Regions from separate parts of the Paenibacillus sp. J31R109 genome, predicted to be linked through region 3. Evidence: riboswitches for the same ligand, from Rfam matches in the RefSeq annotation. Region 3 holds a riboswitch; each other region holds the start of a gene.
The links. A riboswitch is a leader RNA that binds a small molecule or an ion and turns the genes downstream of it on or off. The one in region 3 is predicted to bind cyclic di-AMP.
Positions count from the first base shown of each region.

Region 1: another riboswitch for cyclic di-AMP. It lies ahead of AC58QT_RS28190 (C40 family peptidase); the one in region 3 lies ahead of AC58QT_RS32140 (resuscitation-promoting factor).
Region 2: another riboswitch for cyclic di-AMP. It lies ahead of AC58QT_RS21515 (C40 family peptidase); the one in region 3 lies ahead of AC58QT_RS32140 (resuscitation-promoting factor).
Region 4: another riboswitch for cyclic di-AMP. It lies ahead of AC58QT_RS10385 (hypothetical protein); the one in region 3 lies ahead of AC58QT_RS32140 (resuscitation-promoting factor).

Region 1 covers NZ_JCAUAR010000016.1:4,326-11,968, reverse strand. The annotation lists gene AC58QT_RS28210 (CcdC protein domain-containing protein) at 65-730, shown strand; gene AC58QT_RS28205 (ABC transporter ATP-binding protein) at 1,075-3,102, opposite strand; gene yyaC (spore protease YyaC) at 3,172-3,705, opposite strand; gene AC58QT_RS28195 (hypothetical protein) at 3,885-4,544, opposite strand; gene AC58QT_RS28190 (C40 family peptidase) at 4,730-5,623, opposite strand; cyclic di-AMP (ydaO/yuaA leader) riboswitch at 5,627-5,794, opposite strand; gene AC58QT_RS28185 (GNAT family N-acetyltransferase) at 5,918-6,439, opposite strand; gene AC58QT_RS28180 (acetylxylan esterase) at 6,548-7,492, opposite strand.
Region 2 covers NZ_JCAUAR010000009.1:20,848-28,490, forward strand. The annotation lists gene AC58QT_RS21495 (transglycosylase domain-containing protein) at 248-2,350, shown strand; gene AC58QT_RS21500 (YwhD family protein) at 2,524-3,015, opposite strand; gene AC58QT_RS21505 (M1 family metallopeptidase) at 3,209-5,203, shown strand; gene AC58QT_RS21510 (hypothetical protein) at 5,288-6,106, shown strand; cyclic di-AMP (ydaO/yuaA leader) riboswitch at 6,274-6,412, shown strand; gene AC58QT_RS21515 (C40 family peptidase) at 6,416-6,886, shown strand; gene AC58QT_RS21520 (MSMEG_1061 family FMN-dependent PPOX-type flavoprotein) at 7,026-7,637, shown strand.
Region 3 covers NZ_JCAUAR010000024.1:11,960-19,602, reverse strand. The annotation lists gene ispE (4-(cytidine 5'-diphospho)-2-C-methyl-D-erythritol kinase) at 1-625, opposite strand, end outside; partial or broken gene AC58QT_RS32165 (small, acid-soluble spore protein, alpha/beta type) at 887-1,057, opposite strand; gene veg (biofilm formation stimulator Veg) at 1,229-1,504, opposite strand; gene yabG (sporulation peptidase YabG) at 1,908-2,789, opposite strand; gene rsmA (16S rRNA (adenine(1518)-N(6)/adenine(1519)-N(6))-dimethyltransferase RsmA) at 2,845-3,753, opposite strand; gene rnmV (ribonuclease M5) at 3,793-4,326, opposite strand; gene AC58QT_RS32140 (resuscitation-promoting factor) at 4,444-5,583, opposite strand; cyclic di-AMP (ydaO/yuaA leader) riboswitch at 5,873-6,067, opposite strand; gene AC58QT_RS32135 (ABC transporter ATP-binding protein) at 6,351-7,094, shown strand; gene AC58QT_RS32130 (ABC transporter permease) at 7,091-7,643, shown strand, end outside.
Region 4 covers NZ_JCAUAR010000003.1:31,452-39,094, reverse strand. The annotation lists gene AC58QT_RS10415 (acetyl-CoA C-acetyltransferase) at 1-623, shown strand, start outside; gene AC58QT_RS10410 (CoA transferase subunit A) at 638-1,333, shown strand; gene AC58QT_RS10405 (3-oxoacid CoA-transferase subunit B) at 1,354-2,022, shown strand; gene AC58QT_RS10400 (3-hydroxybutyrate dehydrogenase) at 2,038-2,814, shown strand; gene AC58QT_RS10395 (tannase/feruloyl esterase family alpha/beta hydrolase) at 2,848-4,389, shown strand; gene AC58QT_RS10390 (hypothetical protein) at 4,442-4,924, opposite strand; cyclic di-AMP (ydaO/yuaA leader) riboswitch at 5,313-5,482, shown strand; gene AC58QT_RS10385 (hypothetical protein) at 5,597-6,061, shown strand; gene kdpB (potassium-transporting ATPase subunit KdpB) at 6,072-7,643, shown strand, end outside.

The sequences.
Region 1 (7,643 bases), on a different contig from region 3:
ACCGTCAACTCCTTGCTGCATTTTGAGTGTGTAATAGTAAGTTTATCGAACTACTATTAAGTGTATGACAATATTTTGTAAACGGAATAACATTTCTCACGATGGGCCGTCCAAATTTGCTACAATATGGACATATACAACGACAGGTTTGGAGGTGCTTCACCTGCAGGACTCTTTGCATTATGTGATTCCGTTTCTCATCTTTGGCTTTTTTATTTATCGAAGGACGAAGCGTACCATTGGCTTTCAAAAGCTTTCCCGTGGCAGACTCATCTTTCGTCTGTCCTTATTTAGCCTCCTCGGGGTCATCATTTTCCTCTTGGGCTTCGTGCACCCCATCCATTTCATCGGCTATCTGATCGGACTTGCTGGCGGTACGTTGCTTGGACGTACAGCAATCCGCCATACCCGCTTCGAGCATAGGAGCGATGGCTGGTATTATCGTACACATCTCTGGGTTGAAGTCACCGTGCTCGTTCTCTTCCTAGGCCGCATTGCATACCGCTACGCAGCTGTTGCCCTGTCGACAGGTCCAACAACTACTTTTACACCTGCTGAGCTCTCTCAGTTTTCAAAGGATCCTGTCACCGCTGGTGTATTCTTCATCATCGTGTCCTACTACGTTTTGTTTTTCGGCTACTTACTGCGTGAAGAAACCAAACTGGATCCCGCAGTGTTAGCGGAACCCGCAGGAGCTCCCGCTCCTCAGGTGAACGTTCGGGTGGAGTAGCAAAAAAGGGATATTCCCTCTGGTCCATTGACCTGGTGGAATATCCCTTTCTTGCGTTTGCGCCCGTTCGGCGGGCGATGCTCGGTTTTAGCGCCCTTTTGGGGCGCTATTTGCCGCGCCGCGCGTGCTTGCCCTGGAATAAGGCCCCTTTTGGGGCGCTATTCGCCGCGCCGCGCGTGCTTGCCCTGGAATAAGGCCCCTTTTGGGCCTTATTCCTTGCGTTTCCGCCCGTTCGGCGGGCGACGCTCGGTTTTAGCGCCCTTTTGGGGCGCTATCTGCCACGCCGCGCGTGGTTTGCCCTGGGATAAGGCCCCTTTTGGGCCTTATTCCTTGCGTTTGCGCGGCTACGCTATGCCGCCTTTCGCTGCCTCCTCGGCAGCTTTGGCGAACTGCGTGCTGTACAGCCGTGCGTACAGCCCTTCCAGTGCGAGCAGCTCGCTATGCGTGCCCCGCTCCACGACACTGCCCGCTTCGATCACCAGAATGTGATCGGCGGCCAGCACCGTGGAGAGCCGGTGCGCGATCACGAGCGTCGTGCGCCCTTGCATCAGCTCCTCGAGCGCCGCCTGCACATAGGACTCGGATTCCGAGTCCAAGTGCGACGTCGCCTCATCGAGGATGAGGATGCGCGGGCGCTTCAGGATCGCGCGAGCAATCGCGATCCGCTGACGCTCACCACCGGAGAGCCGGTGGCCGCGCTCTCCGACCATCGTGTCGTACCCCTCGGGCAGCGACACGATGAAATCGTGGATGTAGGCCTGCCGACAAGCGGCCTCCATCTCTTCACGCGTAGCGTCCTCCCGCGCAAAGCGCAGGTTGTCGCCAATCGTCGCGTGGAACAGAAAAGACTCCTGCGTCACATACGCGATCTGCGCGCGCAGCGACGCTAACCCCACGTCGCGGACGTTGACGCCGTCGACCTCGACAACGCCGGCTGTCGGGTCGTACAGCCGCGCGATCATTCCGATCAGCGTCGACTTCCCAGCGCCGCTTGGTCCCACGAGCGCGACCATCTCACCAGGCTGCGCCTCAAAGGTGACGTCGCGCAGTGCATACTGCACCGACTTCCCTCTCTCGCCAACTCCGCCCAGCTCCACGGCCCTTCCTCTCATCTCTGCACTTCGCTCTTCCAATCTTCCCTTCTGCTCTGCTCTTCTCTCCTCCACTTTCTCGCTGAGCCCGACTGCGAATTCTTCCGCTCTACCCTGCTCGCCAACTTCAGCCGGCTTCCTACGCTTCCCTACTTCTAGCTCCCCCACACTTCCCTTACCACGCGGTTCCCCCGACTTATAAGCAAAAGACACCTGCTTATAACTCACACGCCCTGCCACAGGCCCTAACTGACGTGCTCCCTCGGCATCCATGACATCAGGCACCATGTCCTGATACTCAAAGATCCGCTGGAAGACCCCCAGCGCAGTAGCGACTTCAACTTGCAGATTCAGCAGCGTACCTACAGGCATATACAATCTTCCCAAATACGCCGTAAACGCGACGATCGATCCTAAGGTCATATCCCCGTTGATAACGGAGTAGCCGCCATAGATATAGATGATGGCCGTGCCTAACGGCCCAAGCGTATTCGTAGCCATTCCGAACCAACGGCCGACTAAATTGAGGCGCAGCTCGAGATCCATTACCTTTTGATTCATCTTCGTGAATTCTTGCTCTTGCTGTTTCTCTCTGCCAAAAATCCGGGTCAACAACGCACCCGAAATGCCGAAATTTTCATTCAGCTGCGAGGTGATTTCCGAACGCACTTTTTGTGTTTCGAGCCGCAAGACCTTCCTTACCTGGGAGACCTTTTTTACAGGCAGCACAAAAAGCGGAAGAATGAGCACCGAGATGATCGCAAGTTTCCAATCTAGCGCAAACAAAATGCCTATCGTCGTGAATACGATAACAATCTGCGTGATGGAGGAGACCACAATCGATGTCACCACACTCTGTACCGATTGCACATCGCCAGTGATCCGCTGCACAATTTCGCCTGAGCGCGCGTCTGTGAAGAACGCCATCGACTGCCGCTGCAAATTAACAAACAAGGACTGTCCTAAATCCCGAATAACCCCTTGGGTTACTTTGGTATTGAGATGGTTTTGCCAAACACCGAGCACACCGCTAAGCACGGGCAGCAGAATCATCAGCAGCGCCATAACGGACAGCAGCTTTACACGCCCCTGCGGGATTGCCGTATCAATAATTTCTTTCATAACGAGTGGTGGAATAAGCCCAATCACTGCCGCAAGCAGCGCCAAACCAATAATCACCATGATTTGTCCCCAATAGCTTTTGAACAATAACAAAATCCTTCGTATCGATACATCCTTCAACTTGGCCTTGGGACGATTCCGGTCGGACAGCCGCCCCATTCCCCCTGGCCCTCCTGGTCCTATCACTCACATATCACTCCGATCTTTCTCCTCTTTGCTGCCCCTCAGCTACAAAGGAATTGCATAGGTGATTGCACGAACAACTTCATCTGCCATTCGCAATACATGATATAACGAAGTCGTTTGCAGCACATTGTACTGTCTTGGTCCATCAACATTGACGATCGCCGCAATCGTATAATCACCAATAGGCGGCAGCACTTTACCGACTGATTTCCCGGGTGCCAACGGCTGGTTCGATAACTGGTATAAACCTACACTTAATTTTTGTCCCAAACAAGCATCTATCGCAATCACCACGACATTCGGTGGAACTTCCTGCAAGCGAATTGCCAAGTTACTGGCATCACACGGTGCCGCTAACGTACCAATAACATGCGGATAGCCTAGCTCTTCAAGCTTGCTGCCAACGAGTGGACCTAGTGAATCCCCAGTTGAACGATCGGTCCCGATACACACAAAAGCCAACTCACTTGGCTTCAACTCTGTGTTCAATGCGATCTGTTGCAACAGCTGCCCTAACTGTTCACCATTAACCTTTTTCCAAAACTGCGCTTGCAGCTCCAACGGTTCTTTCTCCATCTTTGCCTCCCTTCCAAACATGTTGCACTTTATTTTATCCTGATAAAATGTTAGTTCTATTGTTTCATAAGGAGATACGCCCTGTCCACTTACCTATCGCCATCTGCACGCACACCAAATAAGCGTTACTCGACAGAGCAAAGCCTATTCATGCCGCTTGTATCCTGACTTATACCTTCTTAATGTACGCGATTCATCCGAACAATCCGATAATAGAGCTGACCGCTTACCTCTTGTTCCACTTCCAAATAGCCTTCCGTATGTACATAATCCCCCAACATAAACGTGGAAGCATCCGCTGAATCTGCATGTGTCAGAAAGAGCAACGCTACCTTATCATCCCCAACTACAAATCCAACCTGTTCTTTCACCTGAAACTTCTCGATAATTTTCCCATGATGTGATCTCACGATATGATGAAACCGCCAAGCGCCTTCTTCCTGTACGATAAAATAAAGGACACGATTTCGATGCGCATTGCTAAATTCCCGCGTCACACCAATCATACATACCTTTTCACCAATTCGCAGATATTCATCAATCACATACGATTTCAGTCGTAAACGGTTGACGTTCTTGCTCTGGATATAATTCTCCATCTCATCTATCGAGCGGTGATCCTTCGGATCTTGTTTCGTTGCATAGAATACTTCTTTAATAAAAGTATCCGTTTGGAATTGCCTTGCCCCTTTGAAATGGTTATACGTATGAAAAAATTGCTTAATCACGACCCGAATGTCTTCCGGAATGGCAGGACCTGTTTCCACGTTGTACATGCGATCTGTTCGACCCGACATTTTAATTTTATGAAACCAGCTTTTCCAGACACTAACTTGCATGTCGTACGCGTCACCTACTTTCTTCCAACCATTTTCTCATTATAGGCTATAATCCTCAAAATTTCGATAAAAATCGCAGATTTTCGCGCAAAAAAAAGAGCATCCGCCGCTATGCTTTCATTTGCGAAAGACACAGCGAACATACGCTCTTATTCACCCTGCATATACCATATTGAGTAACTGTCTTATAGTACGCGCTTTGCACCTACATATCTTGAGCCCCAATAGGAGCTAGCGAGACTATCAACCGTCACACCAACGGACGTTGTTGAGGAAATGAATTGATTATTTCCGATGTAAATGCCCACATGATTGACGATACCTGAAGCAAAGAAAACAAGGTCTCCCGCTTTCAAATCCGTCACTCTTGTCCCTGCTTGATCGTACATTTGCACGGAGGTGCGTGGCAGCTCAATGCCTTTGGCCTCGTATACATAACGAACGAATCCTGAGCAATCGAAGCCCTTGGGTGTCGTTCCTCCCCATCGATAAGGCGTCCCCTTAAAAGTCGTTGCAGCTTGTATAATTTGAGCTGAAACGGATGACTGAACGACCTTGGCCACTGGAGCTGCTAGGGCTGCGGGTGGGGGTGCAATCCATGCTGGCTTATGAGTTTTACCGTCTTGTTCGACGATAGCGATTTTATTCGCATCATTCCACGCAATCTCAGAGCCAAACGTCTCTGTGATGAAACGTAGCGGAACATAGGTACTTCCCTCAAGCAAGGTAGGACTGCTCTCTAGTTCAACTAACTTACTGTTCACGATCGCTTTCTCTTCGTCAGTAGTAAGTTGAATGGATTGCTCTTTGTTCATGAGTGTGACGACAACTTCATCGCCTTGCTTCGCCCAACCCACTTGATAACCTAACTTCTCCGACAACACGCGAAGTGGCACTTGGAGTGTACCGGCCTTATCAATAAAAGGCTGTACCTCTGGGAACTGCACCAAGTCATCGTTGACTTGAACCTTCACCGAAGAAGAGTCCGTTGCCGCATGCGCGGATGGCGCGGCGAATAGCGAAATGGCTGCGCCTACAATAGCGCATGAACAAATAAAGCTTTTGGTAAAAAGTTTCAAAACGTTGTGCCTCCTTGAAGCCTCCGAGGTTAGTTGACGGGTTCGGGAAGAGGTTTTCCCTAGTAAGCCCCATTAGCCTAAAACTAGACTAACTGAGCATTCATTCACCCCAAATAAAGAAGTCCCCCGTACCGGAGCTTTCGATGCTCCGAGATTCGGCATTTTTTGTCTATGTTAGACTAGCACAGTTCGTTTTGGCTTGACAACTTTTACACGGCGGTAATTATTTCCTTTTCGGGTGAAAATCGCAAAAAAACAGCTACTCTTTTCAGAGTAACTGTCTGCAAAATGACCTCAGACCAAGCCCACTGGCTGCCTGTATACCTCTGTAAACAGGACTTCCTTAATGGGATTAAACTCACTTTCAGTCAAAGGATTCGGATAACTCATGATATGGAGAGGAAGCATCGCTTGTCCTTCTCGCAGTGGAGGCTGTGCATAGGGAAATCGGTTCAATTGAAAACCACAGCGCTTATAGAATTCAATTCTCCGCGTCGCATCTATGGTAGTTGGAGGCTCGACTTCAAGTACCATAGGCGTGCTTGCACTGCTCATGTACTTCATCAGCATTCGCTTGCCAATCCCGCCACCTCTTATGGCAACATTGACAGCAATATGTTCTACAAATCGAAACGTGCTAAAGTTCCAACTAGCCAAAAAACCGAGCAATTGCCCCTGGTCATCTCTCTCTGCATCGATCCTGTAACTAGGATGAGGTAAAAGCGCCCGCTGACCCTCATACGTTCTTATTTCCGTTTCTGGAAAAGCGACTTTCATCAGCTCAAATATCTCTTCAAACGACTCCTCATTGACCATCCGTCCCCACCTCCCTTCAAGTTAGCTATAGGTTATCCAACTGTGCAGCTTCTTACTTTCCAATAAGGTAGGGGGATCGTCATCTTTACTCGACACTTGTTTTAGTCCTTACCATTTTGAGAAAAAGGTATGTGCCGCTGCATGGGAACCAGGAGGTGTCGCATGCCCCATGAAGGGATACACTTTAATCGATTTGTTTGGGGATTCAATTCGGTTATAGGCAGCGAATATCGCTTCTGGTAAGCAACACGTATCCTTCAATCCTACGGAAATGTGAACAGGCTGCCCAATACGATCGCCTAGGTTCATGATATCGAAATAAGAAATCGTTTTCAGTACTTTAGGCAGATATTCTGGGAACCGGGTAACTAGATCAGCCGCTTCGCTGAGTGAACTAACCGAATTCAACAAGCCTAGATCCATGTGACAATGATTCGGTACATGGGCAATGGTTGCCCGAATGCGCTTCTCAAGTGCAGTAACGAGTAAGGCAATCCCTCCGCCTTGGCTTCCACCGTTTACGAATACTCGCTCACTGTCGATCTCTGGCTGCTCTAACGCACATTGCACAGCACGCATGGAATCGATCGCAACCGCTCGATAATAGCTCGTCTCCGCATCGAGAATCCCCTGTGTAATCCATCCCTTCGTCATGCCGGTCTCCTGCGGCAGCAGGTTACCACTCTCGCCGCCTTGCCCGCGTACATCAACCGCAAGTACCGCATACCCCATAAGCAGCCAAGCTGCATGATCCTCTGGTCTTCCCTTGGAACCTGTATAGCCCGGGAATGTAACAATACAAGGCACCTTCTTAGACTTGTACTCTGCAGGCAGTAACAACCAAGCATGAATCGGTGTTTCCGCAGCACCCCTCAAAACGATCTTATTCACTTCTGCTTGTACAAAATTTGATGGCACCGACTCTCTTGTATACGATGCTCCTTCTGTAGCTTCCGCGTAAGCGCGCTCCCAGAATGCAGCCAGATCAGTGGGCGCTGTTAACTCCGAATGATAATTATGTAGCCCTTGAATACGATTTTCAATTGCGTTCATTTCGGTAAGTCCCCTTTGCATGTTTTTCCCATTTTAACCTAGATATACGAGTATGACTATCGGAAATTTGATGATTAGTTCATCCTTCGCTACTATGTGAACTCCTGCGAACCCAAATATAAACAAAAAAGGACCACCCGAAGGTGGCCTT
Region 2 (7,643 bases), on a different contig from region 3:
AATTCCTGATATTCGTCATCTCTAACAGTGTTCCACCAGCCCAAAAACTCATACGATTTCGGACGTTAATTTCCAGTCCTTTGACATGCACAAATTGTATTATAGTTCATTACCCCCAAAATGCAATAATTTCCTTCCCTTTTTGCCCATTAAACAAAAAATATTTACAATTCGTTGAATACGGACTGCCATGCTTTTCCATACTGGATAGTAGCGCCTTTGGGCACAGAGAAAGGAGGCATAGCCTATGTCAGAGAATGAGAAACCTCGCCAACAACCATCCGAAACACAACCCGCTAGACAAAAAGATGATATTCCTGCTTCTATGCGGTGGATGCGGCGAATCAAGAAGACATTCTCCTTCTTTTTCACCTGCAGCCTGCTGTTACTCATTGGGGCGGCCGTTTTCCTAGTATATTTGCGCTCTCAAACATTGCCTGTCACCAAAACGATGCAAACCTCCCAAATGTATGATGTCCATGGCGAAGTCATTGACACCTTTTATTCTGGCCAAAATCGGCAGGTCGTTTCCTTAAATGAGATCTCGCCTTACTTAATACATGCCACGCTTGCTGTGGAGGATCAACAATTCTACAAGCATTTTGGTGTCGACGTCAAAGCGGTAGCACGCGCAGCCATTGTGAATGTCCAAGCCATGGCCAAGGTGCAAGGTGCTGGCACAATCACTCAACAGTTAGCTCGGAATTTATACTTAACGCACGATCGTACGTGGACGCGTAAAATCAAAGAAACGGTCTATGCCGTTCAAATGGAAATGCAACTGAGCAAAGACGATATTCTGGCTGACTATTTGAATCAAATCTATTACGGGCACTCCACGTATGGAATTGAGACTGCCTCTGAGCTATTCTTCGGCAAGCATGCCAGTGAGCTAACTTTAGCTGAAAGCGCGATGATTGCTGGGGTCCCGAAAGGACCTCGCTACTATTCCCCTTACTATGATCTGCAAAATGCCATGGACCGGCAAAAGATCGTCCTCCAGACGATGGTAAACAGCGGCTTCATTACGCAAAGCGCAGCTGACGCCGCAGCCAAAGAGAAGCTGACGATTCAACCACTTACCAAAAAGAAGCCTTCTGCAGCGCCCTATTTTAGGGATTATGTACGCAACCTCGCGACGGAGAAGCTTGGCATTACGGAAGAACAATTCGATGAGGGCGGCATCCGTATCTATACCACACTGGATAAGAATGCCCAGCAAATTGCTGAGAATGTCATAACGAAGCAGCTCGATGGCAAACCCGATCTTCAAGCGGCTCTAGTCGCGGTTGACCCACGGACAGGCGAGATCAAAGCTATGGTCGGCGGACGCGACTATACCGAGAATCAATTCAACCGTGCGTTATCGAACACGCGACAGCCGGGATCATCTTTTAAACCTTTTGTCTATATGGTTGCCCTTATGAATGGCTTTACACCCGTCTCCATGGTCAAAAGTGAACCGACGGTGTTTACCTATGATGAAGGGAGACAGCAATACACGCCACGAAACTTTAATGACCAGTATACCAATGGGAATATCGATATGCGTCAGGCGATTTCAAAATCGGACAACATCTATGCTGTGCACACGATTCTCCAGGTAGGGCCGCAGAAAGTTATCGACTTCGCACGCAAACTAGGCATTGCTTCGCCAATGAAGCCGCTGCCTTCCCTTGCGCTTGGTTCCTTCCCCGTGAGTCCATTGGAAATGGCGTCTGCCTTTTCTTCCATTGCAAATCAAGGTTTACACCATGAACCTACGGCTATTCTACGTATTGAGGATGCGAACGGGCGTATCTTGTATGAAGCGACACCTGCGGAGGAGCAAGTCATTCCCCCTGCTGTTGCGTATGTGATGACCAACTTAATGGAGAGTGTGTTCGAAGAGGGCGGTACGGGCAATCGTGTTGCTAGTACAATCAAACGGCCGATTGCAGGCAAAACGGGCACGACCGATACGGATGCTTGGCTCGTCGGCTTCACGCCCGAGCTGTCTACTGCGGTATGGGTGGGCTATGATAAGAGCCGAGATATTTCAACCGTGGAATCACACCTCGCCTCGCCGATCTTTGCGGATTTTACCGAACAGACCTTGGATGCTATTCCGCCGAAGCTGTTCCCCATTCCTGAGGGTGTATCGACGGTTTACATTGATCCTGTGAGCGGCAAATTGTCCAATGAAGACTGCCCGAACGCCAAGGTGGAAGCTTTCCTCGCTGGTACGGAGCCTACGACTTATTGTACAGGCAAGCCTGCAAAGCCAGATGCGGCGGGTGGTCAAAAAGATGGTTCCAAAGGCGCTAACGGCTCTTGGTGGAACGATCTCAAACGTTGGTGGAATGATTAATTTACACCTAAATAAAAACACAAAAAGGCAGTACTAAGCGCGTCTTAGTCCTGCCTTTTTGCTGTCCTAGTATATGAGGGTAACATACACTAGGGTCTAGTATACCCGCTTCGACATTGTGTAACAATGGATGACACATAATGTTCATATTCTCCAGATTGGCTATAGAAAGCTTAGGAGAGCGCGTCCTTGAGGCTCTGATCTGAGCGGTTCCACCAGTCTTCGTTATGCTCAATTAGTCTATTGCGAAGCGCTGCGCGCTCGTTGTCAGACAATCCTTCTAGGATAAATTTGCGTTTCATAGCGCCATCCATTTTGTTCACGTGCTCCGCAAGAATCTTCCATCCGCGGCGAGCTTCCGTATCGATTAACATCTCGCAAGCAGACATTCCCGCGTAGTAGGCACCTTCTTCTGTGCGATCAACTGCTACCCACACGATCCACGCTTTACGGCCATTCGGAACATCCTCTTTGTTCGTGGAGAATTTAATCCCTTTCTCAATCTTACTCTTGGCATGCAGGGTTCCTTCATCCAGATAAGCCTCGTCCCCATCAATAATGATACCGGAGACGTTGCTTAGATCAATGGCTCCTGCACCGAAGCCTTTGTGATTCACTTTTGAACTTACTATATTTAAGGCCAGCTTCTTCTTATCCGCTTCCATAAGGGCACCTTCCACTCTACATAAAGTTAAAATAACGACTTGCTTTCATTGTAGCGAAAGTCATCTCTTAGAACAAGGGGCGGAGTATGACATGGCCCTTTCTAACATTTCTTTCACCTCGCAGAAATATTCCCTAGGTTGTCTACATATACATGCTGTAGATGCTTGTTTAGGCGGGGTGAATCTCATGGATATGAATGCTCTATTCAATAGTCGCAAGGTACAGTGGTTTGCTGTCATGCTCCTTGCTGCCGGCGCAGTGTTAATAACGAACACCTTGCTCCCCTCCACATCAAGAGGGACTGTTCCTGTCGTCTCTAAAGAGGTACCTATTGCGAAGACACCGGACATGCAGCCTGCAGATAATGGCAAACCGTTAGAAACCTCAACACCACTTAGTTATCGTATTGCTGAATATCACATGAACGTTGCGTACACACCAGAAACGAGGCAGCTCCAAGGACAACAAACGCTCACGTGGGAAAATCCAGGCAATGTGCCTGTACAAGAATTGTATTTCCACCTTTATCCGAATGCTTTCGCATCGAAAAAAACGACATTCATGCGCGAATCCGGCGGGAAGCTGCGGGACGATGAAGCGAAGGCAGATAGTGGCGGAAGTATGGAACTGCTCTCCGTGAAATCGGATACGGGTGATGATCTTACTAAGCGGATGGCTTTTGTACAGCCGGATGACGGCAATAAGGACGACCATACGCTGCTCAAAATCCCATTATCTAAACCAGTAGGACCTGGCGAAACAGTCACCGTGAAAACCGAATTCCTCGTTAAGTTACCTGCAGCCTTTGCCAGAATGGGCTACGTTGATGACTTTGTTATGGCTGGTCAATGGTTTCCGAAGGTTGCCGCCTATGAACGCAAGGGTACCAGAGGCCGTACTGAGGCTGGCTGGAATCTCCATCAATATCATGGCAATTCCGAGTTCTATGCGGATTTTGGTATGTATGATGTGAAAATCCAAGTACCCGCCAATTATATTGTGGCTGCTACTGGGCATCCTGTGAAGCCCGCTGTGACGGAAAAAGGAACGAAAACCTATCAATTCTACGCCGAGGATGTCCATGACTTCGCTTGGTCGGCTTCGCCTCATTTCGTCTATGCCGAACAATCATTCTCTGCTCCACAAGTTCCTGGTGTCAAAATTAAACTGTATCTCGATCCCAATCATCAAGATTTAAAGGATCGTTACATGTATGCGGCCAAAAAAGCTCTCTCCCGTTATAGTCAGTGGTACGGAACGTACCCTTACTCTACCCTTTCTATTGTAGTACCGCCTCCAGGTGGAAATGGCGCGGGCGGTATGGAATACCCGACTTTAGTTACGGCTTGGGGCGCTAGTGACAAGGATCCCGACTTAGAACTAGAACGTGTCGTCGTGCATGAAATCGGCCACCAATTTTTCTACGGTCTCGTCGCCAGCAACGAATTCGAAGAAGCCTGGCTGGATGAAGGCTTTACCTCTTATGCAGAGGATAAAGTCATGGAAGCCGAGTATGGCGAGGTGCCTAATCTACCTGTCGAATCCAGCTATATAACCTCTCCTAATGGGTTGCAGAAGGAAGCATGGGCTTACAAAGGCCATGACCAGTATGCTGAAAATGTGTACACGCGTGGCAAGCTAGTACTGAAAGCGATTGAGCAACAGGTCGGCACCAAAATGATGGACCGTATCATGCAAACCTATTTCGCGCGGTGGCAGTTCAAGCACCCTTCTACGAAGGACTTCCAGCAAGTGGTGGAGGATGTCAGCAAAACAAAGTGGGACGATTTCTTCAATCAGTATGTCTATGGTGAGATGATGATGGACTATTCTGTCGAGAGTGTTCACGTCCGGCCTCAGGGCGATAAAGGTGCCGAGACTTACGAAAGCACAGTCCGCATCGTTAAACTTGGCGGCAATTCACCGGAAGTACCCATCCAGTTCCACTTCGCAGATGGGACAACATTAGATAAAACATGGGATGGCAAAGAAGGCAGTATTGAGTTCAAATTAACACATGCCTCTCCTGTCGACTGGGTGCGTATTGATCCGAAATACACACTTATTCTTGAAAATAAGCATATCAATAACTTTTACCAAACCCAATTAGATACAAAGTGGCAAATTCGATGGAATCTCGGCATTATTCAGTTCCTTCAAGCCGTCTTCGGCTCGGTCGCCTGGTAAGGACTTAGCTTACGTCTCATGACAAACGCTGAGGGTATGCTTATGATGCTAGTTTTCTAAAGAAAACGTTAAGGAGGGACCTCGTTGGCCACCTATATCAAATCAGGTTTCAGGGCAACTATGGCACAGCCATTTGCCACAATCATTTTGTTCCTATATCAGATGGGCTGGGGTATTCTCCTGTATAAACTCGTTCAGGGCATACTAGTCCCCCTCATGCATCGTTTCCCTGGCGCCGAGCAGCCAAAACAGGCATTGCAAATCTTCCTAGCTGAAGGCCAGTTTCAGTTAATAAAAACCGATCTTAGCTATTCCTATTTATGGTGGCTAGCTGTCCTCTTGTGTGCTCGCATGCTGATGACGCCACTCCTAAATGGCGGTGTATACTACTCACTTACGCACCCTCATCAGAATGCAGGCTATCGGTTCTTTCGCGGGATGAAAAAACTTATGTTACCGTTTCTGCTCGTGTATCTCGTCCGGATTGCACTTACCCTGTTTCCACTCATCTGGCTGCTACCGAAAGCCTCATATATTCTCGCGCATAGCGGATCCTATGAGCAAGTAATCATCAAACTTCTGCCTTGGATACTCTGTCTCTTTGTCTACGGATTTGTCTTGCAGCTTCTCTTTATGTATGTGCAATTCGCCATCGCGGCTAATCTAGGCATCCTATCTACAGTCATCTCCTTTTTTCGACATTCACTGCCGATTGTCGGACTGGCCATTATTCTGTTAGTAATAACAGGACTTTTAGCAGGGGTAACTGTCACAGCTACCTACATATGGGCTGGACTGCTAGCACTAGTCATTTATCAGCTATATCCCCTATTCCACATTTTCATCCAGATTTGGGGGATTTCTTCTCAATATCAACTGCTTTCTGCCAAAATATCCAATTAATATTCAAAGAAACAGCCAATAGGCAAATATTCCCCCCTCTCTTTGAGAAGGGGGCTTTTTTTTGTCTATTCCTCGAACAATTCCGCTTATTTTTTTGCCTATTATGTAACCATAAAAGAGGAAATTCAAACTTTATGACGAATAAAAAGGACTAGCATCAAAAAACCAAATATTTCATGCCGAATTCCTCAGTTTATGGGGAAACGGGGGAACCACTCCGGGTGAATTGATCTTGCAAGACAGGGATCATAGGGAACCTTCAACCGAACCCTCCAGCTAACCTCGTAGGCACCGGAAGGAGACAAGCAGTTGAAGAAAGTTGTTGGTCTTGTTTTTAGCCTTGTTTTGTTTTTGAGCGTAAGCGTAGGAAGCGTTTTCGCGTCATCCTCTATGGACAACGCAGTCGAAGATCTCGTAGGAACTCCCTACAAATGGGCAGGAACGACAACCAAAGGGTTTGATTGCTCTGGTTTCACATCCTACTTGTTCAATGGTTTCGGCATCGACCTTCCACACAGCTCCAAATCACAAAACAGCGAAGGCTACTGGGTTGACAAAAAGGATCTTCGTAAGGGCGATCTTGTATTTTTCAACACGGATGGCAGCGGCATATCTCATGTAGGCATGTACCTTGGAGATGGTGAATTCGTTCACTCCGCTACAAATCAAGGTGTTGTGAAGAATAAGTTGAGCGAATCCTATTATGCGAAGCGGTATGTATCAGCCAGACGAGTTCTATGGGATGATATCTACAATCAACTAACTGCTGAATCCAAGTAATATTCTCGGCACAGAATGAAGCCCTGCAAGCTTTGCTCGTAAGAGCAGTTTGTAGGGCTTCATTCATTTGAGCGAGAAGATCTGCGTATACTACAATGAATACATAAAGGCCTTCGGCCTCCAGGAAGGATAAGAATACATGGACAGCATAAAAGATCTTACACCCCCACCGTTCCCCGGCATCATTCAATCCATTGATGAGATTCGCGCAGCTATCGGAGAGGCGCATCCAGCAGTCCAAAAGAAAGTGATCAACCAAGTCGACGCGCATGCTAGAGCGTTCATCGCCAAGTCACCCTTATTCTACTTATCTACTTCGCATGCGAATGGACTGTGCGATGTATCACCTCGCGGTGATAGCGCAGGCTTTGTACGCGTTCTAGATGAACATCGCCTTATCTATCCAGAAAGACTGGGAAACCGTCGACTGGACTCGATGCAAAATATGTTAACCAACCCGCAAGTGGGTCTCTTATTCATCATTCCTGGCGTGGACGTGGTGCTTCGCGTCAATGGCCGCGCTTGGCTGACGAAAGATGAGGAGCTATTGTCAACGATGCAGTTAAACGGGAAGTCCCCCATCGCCGCTGTCGGCGTTGAAGTGCAAGAATGCTTCATTCATTGCAGCCGTGCCCTCAAGCTGTCAAAGATTTGGGATTCCTCGACGTGGGTGCCTGAGAAAGAGCATCCAGACAGCATGGAAATGTTCCGCGCCCATCTAGCATTAAACGGAGTTCCGCTAGAAGAGTAGGAACAA
Region 3 (7,643 bases):
GATCGAACTGCTTGTCCCGTATCGCACTCAGTACACCTGCTGTGGATGGGTGTTGCTTAATTTCACGTGCATTCAGCTTTCCGTAGATCTCCGAGGTTGATACGTTGATAGGCGGCTTCGCTAAGACAACCCAGCATTGCGGAGGAGCAGAGATATGCTCCAGCTTCTCGCCACGTCCTGTTGCAAGTGCAGTCCCCCCCGTTACACAGAAAGGCACATCAGATCCAAGCTCAGCGCCTAGCACCTGCAGCTCCTCATTGGGGATATTCAGGTTCCAGAGACGATTGAGGCCTCGCAACGTCGCCGCCGCGTCACTGCTCCCGCCTGCCAGTCCTGCCGCTACAGGGATCCGCTTGTCCAAATGAATGTAGACGCCTTGTTTGACGTCATAGCGGTCTTTAATGAGACGCGCAGCCTGAAAGGCTAGATTCTTCTCATCAAGCGGAATATACCCCGCCTGACTAGATATGATGATCGTATCACGCGCCATCTCCTGCATTTCAATCCGATCAGCCAGGTCTACCATCGTCATCACCATTTCAACTTCATGGTAACCGTCAGGTCTTTTATGTAGAACATCAAGAGACAAATTAATTTTAGCCGGTGCTTTCTCAAAAATCTTCATCCGATCACCTTCTTTTGCTCGTTTGCCATTTCGATATTATAACAAAAGCGCAAAAAAAAAGCTAAAGCATTTGCTTTAGCTATAATACGGACGTTGCGTAACCTGTCCAGTTTGCTGATAATTTTGGTTCATCGCACCAGCCTGCTGCTGGTAGGTGTTATAGGAAGGTGTATGCGCCTGCCCATAATTCAAAGGCGGACTAGCTGTCGTCTGGCGATAGTTCGAGGAACCCGCATGCATGTTGTTCGAAGCACCGACGTATTGCTTAGCGAGATGCTCCTCCGCAATTTGAATAGCCCGCTTCACCATATTCCCTGCATCCTTCGTACGAATACCTGCCCAACCTTCACGTTGCACAACGTCATAGAAACCAAGATCCTTTGCTAATTCATATTTAAAACTTTCGGACATGACACTTCTTCTTCGACTCATACCAAATCCTCCTTATCATTTTCGCACAATGAACGCTGCAACCATCATAAGCAGTGATTGACGATTTCGATTAGTATGTCCTATCCATGTAAGTCCATGCACCATCAGGTTACCCCTATATAAAGCAAAAACAGACCATAAGGGCCTGTTCAATATCGGAACGTTATTAAGCTAATGCTGTATGTAAGTGATGCGGACTTGACCATCATCATTACATACAGTAACTTCGACGGATTCAGTAAGGATATCGGCGTAGCTGTATGACACTCGTTTGAAGGCGTGAGATTCTTGATCTAATTTCACAATAAACACAGAAGGGTAGGTTTCTTCTAAAACACCAGAACGCTCGACTGTCTTACGACGGCCACCATTCGCTCTCAACATGATCTTCTGCCCAACGTGGGGTTCCAAACTGCGTTTGATTTCCAATAGCGCATTTTTTGCCATTGTCAACTACCACCTCTTTCCTTGTCAATTATAACCCATTTACCCCTTCATGTCAAATAAGGGCAAATATTATATCAGCACCCTAATCCCGTTGTCAACGGCATTTTTGTTCATTTTCGGATTTCTCCTCCCTTCAGGTTGTCACCAATGTTCGCAAATTATTCACACTTTTCCAGTTAACGAGAAACTATTTCCCGTCTCCTTAGACATGCCCGCTTCTTTTCGAGCAAATAAGGGCTATACAAGCTATCATTACGCAAAAAAAAGAAACACTCGCCGTCGCTCTCCTCCAAGGAGTCTGCTGACGGGTTAGTATTTCTTTTAAATAGCTAAATTATGGAACGTGTCCATGCCACGAAAGCACTAGCCACTATGCACCGTCTTCTAGAGGCGCCATATTTAGCTACACAGACTCTTCCGTGTGATGAATACCAGGAATGCCCATCCGATAACTACCGCGCGTCTCCACGCCTCCTAGGCCCTCTAAACCGGTCACCGTTAAATCCATAATATCCAACATCGAGATTGTCTCTCTTGTTGGCGTGTAGGACAGCTTAGCGGCGATGCACAGCGGATCTAACGCGTGAATGAGAATGCGCGCAGGAGAACTTGCGAAATTAGCCCCTGCCCGCAGCAAGGCTTCGAAATGGGACTGACAAGCCCCTGCAACAATAATCAAAGAATCACGATCCCTCTCATATTGTCTGGCAACTCGCACGGCATTCACAAAGTTTTGAGAATTCTTGTAACTAGACAGATTGCTCGGGCTGGCACTTTGGCGGCTTTTCAAAATGCCATCATGACCTGTGATGACGACAATATCCGGTTTATATTGAGGAAGCAATCTTTGCAGTGCCTCCGCCATTTGCACCTCAGGAATGTAGAAACCTTCTGCTGGCACGCGCAATTCACCATACAATTGCATACTTTTGCGTAGATAACTTGGATCGCCATCCAAGTGAAGCACCCTTCCCGGCACTTCAAAATAGCTATTATTCGTGGGTAATGACTTTTGTTTATGATTTATGGCTAACTGATTCTTCTCCTGCAGTTGCACTTGGGAAACCGCTAGTCGACGCAGCGACTCACGAAACTCAGGCGAGCTTGACCGTGGATGATCTAAGGTCTCCTTAGGATTCGTTTTTGTCAGATCCGTGAGCGGCGCATCTGCAAGCAACCGAACATCAACACCTCGCAGAATGGCCTTGAGATGCTCAATTCGCTCAATTTTAAATACGACGTCGCCGCCATAGGAAATACGGGTAACAAAATCTCCTTGCCTCATCGCACAAATCCCCTCCTAAGGGTATCCTATGGCGAGGCTAGGCATTTGGTGCGGGTTATTTGCAGCCGTGCGCGCGAAGCGCCGTTGACAAGCGCGCGAACTCTTCCATGCTGAGCGTTTCGCCGCGGCGCGAAGGCTCAATTTGAATGCTGTGCAGCAACGCTTCCAGCTCCGGTTTGTTCTCTTTCGTAAAGAACCTCGCCGCGAGGTTGTTGTAAAGCGTTTTGCGACGCTGAACGAAGGACGCTTGGACGACAGCGAAGAAGAAGTCCACGTCCGCCACTTCGACCGGCGGCGCTTGACGCACACGCAGGCGGATGACAGCGGAATCGACGTTCGGCTGCGGCACGAAGACGGTGCGAGGCACGATTGTGACGAGCTCCGGCTCGCAGTAGAACTGCACGGCAATGCTTAGGCTGCCGTAATCTTTGGTGCCCGGACGAGCCGCCATGCGGTCGGCCACTTCTTTTTGAATCATCACGACGATATTCTCCAGCGGAAGCTTCTCTTCCAGAAGCTTCATGATGATCGGCGTCGTGATGTAGTAAGGCAAGTTGGCGACAACGCTGACGCCTTCCACGCCTTCAAAATGCTGCCGGAACAGCTCCGGCAGGTTGGTTTTCAAGATATCCCCATGAACGACAGTGGCATGGGGGTAAGGCGCCAGCGTTTCGTCCAGGATGGGCAGCAGGCGCTGATCGATCTCCACAGCCAGCACGCGGCCAGCGAGCTTGGCTAGCTGCTGCGTGAGTGCGCCAATCCCCGGGCCGATCTCCAGCGCAGCTTTCGTAGGGCCGAGCTCAGCGGCCATAACGATTTTGCTCAATATATTCTGATCAATCAAGAAGTTCTGGCCTAAGCTCTTCTTCAGCACGAGTCCATTCTTCTTAATAATTTGTTTCGTTTTACTTGGTGTTGCCACATCTTCTGCTGTTACAACAACCTCTTGTCCGTTTATATTCATAGTATAGACCTCGTATCTATAGGTTCTCGTTCTCGTCAATCAATTCAAATGCTCAAGTGCCGCTTCGAATTCCTCTCGCGATATCTGGAACATCGCGCATCGCTTATAAAATTGTTTACCATTGCAATAGCCAATGCCAAGTGCATTGCCTACAGTCAATCGACGAGCCGCCGCATCGGGATGCACGATGAGGCCGGCAGCAATCAGATCCTCCATCGTCAGCTGCGAGACGGCAGCGTTATACTCCGTCCGCAGGCTCTGGAGCGCCTGGCGGATTGTCTCAGGCGTCGCATTCTCGACGCCAATATCGCCTTTATACGCAGCTTGCTCCTGCGTAATGAAAGCATGCTTGCAGCCAGGCACCTTGGCTGCTACGATTTTACGAATCCGCTCACCGGCGTGATCCGGATCCGTGAATATAATGACGCCTCTGCGCTGCTGTGCCAGCGCGATTCGCTTGAGAACGGCTTGTCCGATAGCGGAGCCGCCTGTTTCAATCGTATCCGCCTCCACAGCGCGCCTGATGGCCGCCGTATCGTCCTTGCCTTCCACAACGATCATTTCTTTTATCATCACCGATTTCCTTCCCCAGTACGCAGAAAAAGAAGAGGGGTCTCCTCTTCTTTCGCGCAGGCAGATGCCAAGCTACGTGTATTTAGTAGTGTTCCCGTCAAAACTACCGTTTACACGTTAGTTTTGGGACGGTTTTGTAGGGCCAACCACATACACAGTGTACCCTTGCTTCGTGCCGAATTTATTAGCATAACCATGATCTTCATAGTACACATCGATCATTTGGCCTTTCACGCCACTGCCAATATCCTCAGCGCGACGGAATCCAATTCCTTCGATGTATACCCACCATCCAAGCGGAATCACTTTCGGATCGACCGCAATCGTACGACCTTCGGTCACGGTAGTACCTGTGTAGGTTTTACCATAGCCCGAGGAGCCTTCGGTTTTGCCCGTCGACGCAGCGCCCGCTGAATAAGCTGTTAGCTTCACGTTTTTGAGAATTTGTTTGTAACCGAAGGTCACACCGTTCTTGGAAACCTCATCCACACTCGGTGAAGAGGCAGAGAGAACAACCACAGGGTTTTTGGTGCCTACGGAAACTACTTTTTTAACACTTTCTGTTTGTACTTCTTCACCCACAACTGCTTCCGCGACTAAAACACCGTCTTCGAAAGTCTTTTCTTTCTTCTTGACCAATACGCCTTCTTTACCCTCTTGGACGACTTGCTCTTTCCCTTTAAGTAAAGACGCGTCATTCTTTTTCTCTGTCTCGAATGCGATCGGTTCAGAGACTTCCTCCGTCTCTTTTTTCACACGGACGATCTTGATTTCATCGCCTGTGGTCAGAGCGGCTGTCGGTTCGGGAGTGATACGATCGGTCTCCCCAAGTGCAATATTTAAACGTTGCAATGCACTTTCTACCGTTCTTGCAGTTGTGTAAACAGTGGTGGTCTTTCCATCAGCAGTCAATTGAATTGGTGAGGCATGCTCGATAACAATTTTGTCTCCACCCTTGAGCTTAGTCGTGAGTGCAGCTGAAATTTCATCGTGTTCACCAATCGTTATGGCTTGTTCATCCAGTAGGCGTTGCAGGACCCATTGCTTCGTGTGCACAACAGTTTCTTGTCCATTCACAACCACGGATACGCTCTTGGTAGCCGTTCCGTACAACAACACCAAAAACATGAAAGTCATTGCGATTGAGATTACAGCTAAGCTTAAAATCAAACGCAAGTTTTCATGCTTCCATCGCAATGCGAAGGACATGCTGGATGATCGTTTTACATGGGTCTCGCTAATTGAGATACTGCCCACTTCTTCGGTCCTCCTTCAAAGCCTCGCCGCCAGGTTACAGCATGATTAAATTTGACGCGACTAAGGTTTTTTAGTTTAACTTAACATGCTCGCCATCATCAGCCGAAAATATACCTAGGCCGAATCTGGTCGTCCCCCCCTTTTACCTATTCATCATCCTATGAATTCCGGGTTATTTTATGTCTTCCGATCTGTGTAGAACCCTGTATGTGGACAAAAAGCCAGCAAGAAGAGGACTCTTCTCGCTGGCTTAGTTTGCATAGTGAAATACAAATAGCACGCACGACAATCGTTACCTCTCTTACGCTTACGAGGTTAGCTGACGGATTCGGACGTGAGAGTCGCCCTACGTAGACGCAAACTGCTTGTTTAACGTCTATGATTCACCCCTATTACTCTCTGCTTACTTAAACTGCATTGGTGTGCAATTCAAGTTTGCAGTGGTTCCCCCGTTCCCACATTTGGAACTCAGCGAATGGAAATTTGGCAAATTGGATATTAAGTTATTATGAAAAGTATATTACGCTGTTAATCTCAACCTGTAAAGGGATTAACACCCGTTAAAAAGGGCTAAATCAATTAAATTTTGATTATTTTTCGAATATAACCCAATTATATCTACATTTTTCTAACTATAACGTACGTATACGCTATTTTTCATAGTATAATGACCAAAACTAGGCTAAAAATGCAAATTTGTTTATAATGATTCTGGAAGTATTTGATTAAAAAATACCAATAATTTGCTATTTAGGGAGGCAATTGAGATGGGGCCCATCTTGCAAGTAAACGCTTTATTCGGTGGATATTTACCCAATAAACCTGTTCTTCATGATCTTACCTTTTCCATTCGTCAAGGTGAAATGATGGGATTGATCGGACTCAACGGTGCAGGTAAAAGTACCACCATCAAAAATATACTTGGACTGCTTCAACCGCAAAAAGGATTCATTCGCATTAACGGTTTAACGTTAGCCGAAGATCCATTACCTTACCGTGCGACGTATGCGTATGTACCTGAAAGTCCAGAGCTATACGAAGAGCTTACGATACGCGAACACCTTGAATTAACGGCCATGGCTTACGGCGTTTCCAAGGAGGATTACGAAACCCGTTCCCAATCCTTGTTAGAACAGTTCCAAATGAAAGACAAACTGAATAGCTTTGCGAGCCATTTATCCAAAGGGATGAAGCAAAAGGTCATGATCATGAATGCCTTCCTGATCGAGCCCTCTTTATATATTATCGATGAGCCGTTTCTCGGACTCGATCCTTTAGCGATTCGTTCCTTGCTCGAATTGATGGTTAAAATGAAACAAAAAGGTGCATCCTTTCTCATTTCCTCACACATTTTGTCTACAATTGAAAAATATTGCGATGGCTATGTCATTCTCCACAAAGGGCGTATGGTAGCTCAGGGAGATTTAGTCGAATTACGCGAACAAACCAAGCTGCCTCAGGCGTCATTAGACGACATCTTTTACAAGCTTGTTCAAGGAGACATGGCATGAGTCACTTATCCGATAGTACACATGCATTTAACACACATGCATTATGGAAGCAGCGTTTCCAACATTATATGAAGGAATCCATGGGGTATTGGCAGTATGCTGCACGCAGCAACTTTATTGGCTTCTTGTTGTTTCTTGTCATCGTTTCTTCCTATTATTATGCAAAAACATTACAGCGTCTTCCGACAGATTATCCCTACCTGTGGATTGTCCTGCTCGTGCTCGTTCCACTCATTGCTTCGAGCTCTATCCGAACGCTGACTCGCAGTGCTGATCGCATGTTTCTATTACGGATCGAACATGAAATGGGTGCCTATTTTCGAAGCAGCTTTCTATATAGCTTTTCGTTGCAGGGCATTTGGTTATTTCTCGCTTGGGTCACCTTAAGCCCCCTGTATAAGCACTGTTTAGGCACGGAATCACAGCCATTTTTACTTATGTTAGCTCTGTTGCTTCTATTAAAAGTAGCGAACCTATTAGCGAGTTGGCAGGAAGGAAGATTTGCTGCTGAACGAACAAGGGTGATATCTGTCTGTTTTCGATGGATCG
Region 4 (7,643 bases), on a different contig from region 3:
CAGCTGAGGGAAGGTTCAAAGCGGAGATTGTGCCTGTACACGTTCCAGGACGAAAAGGAAGCACGATCCGCGCGGATCAGGATGAATACTTGCGACCTGACACAAACATGGAAGCATTATCGCAGCTTCGCCCGGCATTTCACAAAGATGGTATGGTTACCGCGGGCAACTCTTCCGGCATTAATGACGGAGCAGCGGCATTCGTTTTGATGAGCCATGCGAAAGCACAATCCCTTGGGATTCGGCCAATGGCTCTTATTCGTTCAAGCTCAGTAGTAGGCGTAGACCCTGCCTATATGGGAATTGGTCCTATTCCAGCTACTGAGCAAGCCTTGAGAAAAGCTGGATTGACGATACAAGATATAGACTTAGTAGAAGCGAATGAGGCATTCGCTGCACAATCACTCGTCTTTTCGAAACATTTTGATTTGGATGATCATACACTTAATGTTAACGGCGGTGCGATTGCACTAGGACATCCGATTGGTGCCAGCGGTGCAAGAATTATGGTGACACTTCTCTATGAGATGATGCGGAGGGAATCCCAGTACGGACTAGCTACGCTATGTATCGGCGGTGGACAGGGCATTTCCGTTATTGTGGAGCGCTATTTGCATGGTTAGGAGGATACGTTGACATGAAAAGTATAGTCACATCGTTTGATGAAGCGGTTGCGGAAATTAAAGATGGTTCCACGCTCATGGTTGGGGGGTTCGGACTGGTAGGCATTCCCGAAAATTTGATAATGGCACTCGCAAGAAGCGGAATACGGGATTTAACGGTCATTTCCAACAACTGTGGTGTCGATGACTGGGGACTGGGTTTGCTGCTTCATAATAAGCAGATCAAGAAGATTATCGCTTCTTATGTCGGAGAGAATAAAGAATTTGAACACCAGCTCCTCACGGGGGAAATTGAAGTAGAACTTCTGCCGCAGGGAACACTTGCAGAGAAAATAAGAGCAGGAGGCGCTGGAATCCCTGCCTTTTATACCCCGGCAGGCGTTGGAACTGATCTTGAAGCACATCGAGAAACTCGTGTGTTCAATGGAAAAACCTTTGTGATGGAAGAAGCATTAACAGCTGATTTCAGCCTTATTCGAGCAGCCGTTGCCGATAAGATGGGGAATTTGATATACAACAAAACAGCACGGAATTTCAACCCGCTAATGGCTGCGGCAGGGCGCAAAACGATCGTGGAGACAGAGCAATTAGTTGAAGCAGGGCAGCTTGATCCCGCAAATATTCATACGCCGGGTATCTACGTGCAATCACTAATCGTCGGTCAACAACAGAAGAGAATTGAGAAAATAACCATCAGCAATGAGCTGTAATGCATATATGGCAGGGGAGGATGACGATGAAAGCTTGGTCCGTTCGTGAAAGAATTGCCATCCGCACTGAGAAGGAGATTGAAAGCGGATTCTATGTCAATCTTGGCATCGGTATTCCTACATTGGTAGCCAACTTTATCCCAAGCAGTAAGCAAGTGATGCTTCAATCTGAGAACGGGCTACTCGGAATAGGCCCTTATCCGAAGCAAAATCAAATTGATCCGGATTTAATCAATGCCGGGAAAGAAACAATAACGGCCATTGCGGGAGCCGCTTATTTCGATAGCTCCGATTCATTTGCCATGATTAGAGGCGGGCACATTGATCTGGCCATTCTCGGTGGAATGGAAGTGTCGGAATTCGGAGATCTTGCGAATTGGATGATTCCCGGCAAGATGATCAAAGGAATGGGCGGCGCTATGGACCTTGTTCATGGAGCAAGACGCATCGTTGTCATTATGGATCACGTGAATAAAGATGGCCAACCGAAGATATTGCGACACTGCCGTTTACCTTTGACTGGCAAAGGGGTTGTGAATCGGATTATTACAGATCGTGCGGTCATCGATGTTACCGAACAAGGACTTGTGCTGATGGAAGTTGCAGAAGGATACACGTCTGACGATATTCAAGGCATGACAGAACCGACGCTTCGTATTGCGGAAAACCTTATTTTGAACGCTTATTAAATGGGGGTGAAGTTGGTGTTGCCTAATCGAATTGTTGTGATTACAGGCTCCGCAAGGGGAATTGGATTTGAAATCGGGAAAAGATTTGCCGAGTCTGGATCGACCGTCATTTTAACAGATAAGGATAGCAGTGCTGTTGTGAAATCAGCGGAACAGTTACAGTTATTAGGGCTGGATGTCCATGGCATTCAACTGGATGTTACATCGGAAGCTGAGATCGCCGCAGCAATTCGCCACATCGAGAGGATATGGGGAACATTGGACATTCTGATTAACAACGCGGGAATGCAGTTTGTTTCTCCGATTGAAGATTTTCCGACGGAAACATTCGAACTGATGATTAAAATCATGCTCACAGCTCCCTTCATCACGACGAAGCTGGTTGTTCCCATTATGAAAAGACAACAATTCGGAAGAATTATTAACATTTCATCGATTAACGGATTGGTCGGCTTTGCTGGTAAAACGGCCTATAATAGCGCCAAGCATGGCGTAATTGGATTGACCAAAGCGGTTGCTTTAGAGACAGCTGCACACGGAATAACGGTCAATGCGCTTTGTCCTGGTTACGTAGATACGGCCTTGGTAAGGGAGCAATTACATGATGTAGCCGCTCTACATAACACTTCGCCTCAGTTAGCTTTAGAGAAGGTCATCCTACCGCTGGTTCCGCAACGCCGTCTACTAGAGATGAACGAAATCGCGGAATATGCCTTGTTTCTTGCTGGAGAGCATGCAAAGGGAATAACCGGTCAAGCCATTGTGATTGATGGAGGTTATACCGCACAGTAGCTCGAATCTTTAGGAGTAAAGGAGGTTGTATCTATGATGGAAGCTATGTTCAAAGATGCCAACATCGAAGGGTGTACGATTACATGTGTTGAAATGGTGCCTGAAGGGAATTTTACACTTCCGGACGGTGGAATTATATCTGATCTTCCTGCATTTTGCCGTGTTGCTATGCAACTGAAGCCAACTCCCATATCGAATATCCACGTAGAGGTTTGGCTGCCTCAAGAGACATGGAACGGCAAATTCCTCGGCACGGGCAATGGAGGGAGTGCTGGCGCCATCGCTTATGCTCGCCTTGCTTTCGGATTACGGCGAGGGTATGCAACGGCTAACACAGACTTAGGCACTTCCCCTCATGTCGATGCAGCCATTGGTCAACCAGAACGTTGGGCGGATTTCGGCTATCGTGCAACACATGAGATGACAGTTGTCGCGAAGGAAATCATCGCCATGTACTACAGAAGACCAGCTAGTTACGCTTACTTCGTAGGCTGTTCGACTGGCGGTCAACAAGCATTGATGGAAGCACAGCGGTATCCGGACGATTATAACGGCATCCTTGCTGGAGCTCCAGCTAACAATCGCACGCACCTGCACGCTGGATTCCTGTGGAATTATAAAGCCGTGAATCAGGTGCTTGATGGTGAATTTTTCTTAAAAGAAACCATAGATGCAATAACAAATGCGGTGATCGAGCAATGGCAGGGAAAAGATGGCGGTGCTCCTGCAGATAACTTTTTGACCGATCCAAGGAAATGCGGTTTCGATCCTGACACGATTTCAAATCGCAGCAATCTAGCTAACGACAAGGGGCTTACGAATGCCCAAGTGTTGGCACTGAAGAAGATCTATGCGGGTCCAACTAATCCGCGAACCGGAGAACAGATCTATACGCCATTTCCCTATGGGAGCGAGAATTGCTCAGGGGGGCTAGATCTTCAACAAGATCCCGAGCGCTTGCCCTCATCGCTGCTTTATATGTTTCGTTGGGTGTTCGGTGCAGAATTTGATTATAGGACATTTGATTTTGACCACGACTTGGATGTATTAAATGAAAGATTGGCTCCGCTTCTAAATGCAAATAATCCTGATTTAAGTGCGATGAAAGCACTAGGCGGGAAAATAGTGATGTACACAGGGTTGTCAGACCCACTTGTTCCGTATCAAGATGCGCTTCACTATTACGAACGGGTTATGGAAGCTCAGGGTGGATTAGCTCAAACGCAAGATTTTTTTCGGTTTTTTCTTGTCCCGGGAATGGGACACTGTGGAGGCGGTCCGGGGTTGAACGATATTGGTCTTGGCGGTGCCCAAAGTGATCAGCTAGATAGCGAACATGATATGTTAAACGCACTCGTTGCTTGGGTGGAACATGGAAACGCACCAGAGAAATTAATCGCAACGGCGTTCAAGGATAGTTTTGCTCCGAATGGGATCAGCTTTCAGAGACCTGTTTTCCCTTATCCGAAGTTTCCCGAATACGTGGGTGGAGATCCGAATTTGCCAACTAGTTATCAAGGTATTGATCATGAACGGGGTGGCGTTCTGGTACCTGCGGAACGATATCTTGTTTAACTATGGTGCCATATCACTTAAAGAAATAGAACACAAAGCCGAAATTCCTCCCTTAGAGGAACTTCGGCTTTGTGTTTTTCATTGAGATTTCCATCTGATGCTCTTCACGCACGCGCTGCATAAACACTTGAAGCTCTTCCTTGGTTTCACAAACGGCTGCATGTTCTAACCAAACAAAGAATTTCTTCTTCAGAATGGCTGAAACATGAAGGGGGTAGGTGTCACGGGATTTAATGATATATAACCCTGGAGAAACCTCATTCCAAGGTGAATTGAAAATAGTGCGAAGGGATAAGCGAGTGCGATGCTCCCAATCTTGTTTTTTCTGCTTGTTTCTAATAGATTGGTACATTCTCATAATCAGTTGATGATCGGATATTTCGGTCCATGTTGAGAATCCTGACAGGGTGGCATCTTGTGTAATTTCGGACCTTTCTTTAGAAAACCAGTAACCAACAATAATGGGAAAATGATTTTCTTCTTCAAGCCATAAGACACCAAACCATTCGTAATGCAAATCAATTGGATTTAACAAATGAGGGGCTATCCCTAAATAATAATGGGGGGAGGAAGTCATGACATTTCTCCTTTTGACTTAATCTCAAAGTCGGTTGTAAGCGAATATGTCATAATTGTAACGTTGAACCGGGTAAAAATGGGGTAAAGAATGGCTAGCAAACGTATAAAAATTGAATAAAAACAAACCTGGCGACTTTATCAAAGTCGGTTTGCCACTAGCCTAATTATTGTGAAAGTAGGCAAAAACGAAAGAAAACCGAAGCATTTCTATCGATAATGCAAATGATTTCTAATTGGACGCGCTTTCATAAGCGCTGAATGCCACAGATTGCGAAATAAGTGTCTCCAACGCATTTTACATTTATGAGCAATCGGCGTAACATTCGATTCAACAACAACAGATGTGAAGCAAAACGCTGAGTTTCCGCAAGGAAAACGGGGGAACCAACCGAAGCCGATCGGAGATAGAATCGGTTTCTCGGGGTGAATCTAAAGCAGGCATAGCTTGCCAAAGTAGGGCACTTCCAAGCCCGAATCCGACAGCTAACCTCGTAAGCGAATTGGGAGAGAACTACCTTCTTTTCGAGTCTTCCTTAGCGCGCTTATGCGACTTTGAAGCCCGAGAGTAGAGTTTCTCTGCTCTTTGGCTTCTTTTTGTTGTTCACAATTTGAGGAGAGTGAATCTATTATGTATCCCGAACCCCTGACTCTAGTAAGAGAATCCGATGAATGTACGCAAGCATGTAGAATTACCCGTATTGAATGTTTTCAATTCGATTGTGAATTATCCGATAAGCTGCAGCCCGAACATGGTGATGACTGTCATTGCGGTTTACTGACGATTTCAACGAATCTTGGAACATGCGGTTTAGGGCAATTCGTAATTCCATGTGGCAATCTAAAGGGAGATTTTGTACAATGGGCAACTGTTTTTCAGAAACTCAAAGGACTGAACCTGACAGATGGCATACAGTACGCTCATCAGAGACAAGAGGCATGGGGAGAAGTACGCACACATTTAATCAAATCAGCACTAAGTGATCTGTCCAAAAAGCTTGAACATGCATCTCGCGCATATCAGAAAGAAGATTTGAGTTTTCTAAGTGATCGCAATTATTTATTTGAGCATTCTGGGGCGTATATCTCTTTCTAGGGTGGTTTTCATGAATCAAAGATGGCAGCAATCTTTTCATTCAAAAGTGGTCATTAGAGCCATATATGATAGTGTACTGAAATTAAATCCAAGATTAATGATCAGAAATCCCGTGCTTTTCGTGTTGGAAACGGCCACTTTTGTTATTGGTTTATTGCTGCTGTTTCCGCATTATTTTCATACCGAGACACAGATCAGATATAACCTCACTGTATTTATTATTTTATTAATTACGATTTTATTTGCGAATTTGGCTGAAGCGTTGGCTGAAGGAAGAGGGAAGGCACACGCGGACAGCTTAATTAAAACCAGAAAGGAATTAAAGGCCAAGCTGCTATCGAAAGATGGCAGCATAAAGGTCGTTGCCGGAAACGAATTACGCAAAGGTGACCGTGTATTGGTTGAAATGGGTGATTTGATTCCGGGTGATGGCATGATTGTGGAAGGCATTGCAGCCATTGATGAATCTTCCGTTAATGGTGAATCGGCTTTCGTTATTAAAGAAGCGAACAGTGATAAGAATTCAGTAATTGGTGGTACCCTCGTGACCAGCGATTGGATTCAGGTGGAAATTACCGTTGACCCCGGGCATTCCTTTTTGGATCGGATGGTTCAAATGGTGGAAGGAGCGAGACGGCAGAAATCACCGAATGAAATCGCACTGACGACCCTACTTACGGTACTAACTCTCATCTTCTTAATTGTCGTCGTAACGTTGTATCCATTAGCCAAATTTGTCGGCGTACAATTGGAAGTGTCAACGTTAATTGTACTACTCGTGTGCTTGATTCCTACGACCATTGGGGGACTTCTATCCGCCATAGGCATTTCAGGGATTGACCGTGTCACGCGGATTAACATTTTGGCGAAATCAGGGAAGGCTGTTGAGGCAGCTGGTGATATTCATACTGTTATTCTAGATAAAACAGGTACGATCACCTTCGGTAACCGAATGGCAGCAGCATTCTATCCCGCAGCAGGTGTATCCTCCGAGGAGCTCATGGAAGCTGCGGTTCTTACTTCGTTGTTTGATGACACCCAGGAAGGACGGTCCATCGTGGAGCTCGCTAAGCAACATCACATGACAAGTAAGCTCAGAGCTTATAAGGGCGAAGTCATTGCTTTTACAGCAGAAGAGCGAATGAGCGGGTTAAACCTGAATGGCTGCTTTTTCCGAAAAGGGGCAGTTAGTGCCATCTGCAGTTATATCACAGTAAGGGGTGGATTTATCCCTGAGGAGATAAAGGAGCAAAGCGATTTTATTGCCAGAGAAGGCGGGACGCCTCTAGCTGTGAGCAAGGATAATCATATTCTTGGGCTTATTTACTTGAAGGATACGATTAAACCTGGCATTCGGGAACGAATGGAATCGCTGCATCAAATGGGGATTAGAACCATCATGTGTACAGGGGATAACCCGCTAACTGCCGCGACGATTGCGAATGAAGTTGGCGTTGATGCTTATTATGCTGAGAGTAAACCGGAGGATAAATTGCGGATTGTTCGTGCAGAGCAAAGCGAAGGAAAGCTCGTCGCGATGACGGGGGATGGGGTCAACGATGCTCCTGCTCTAGCTCAGGCG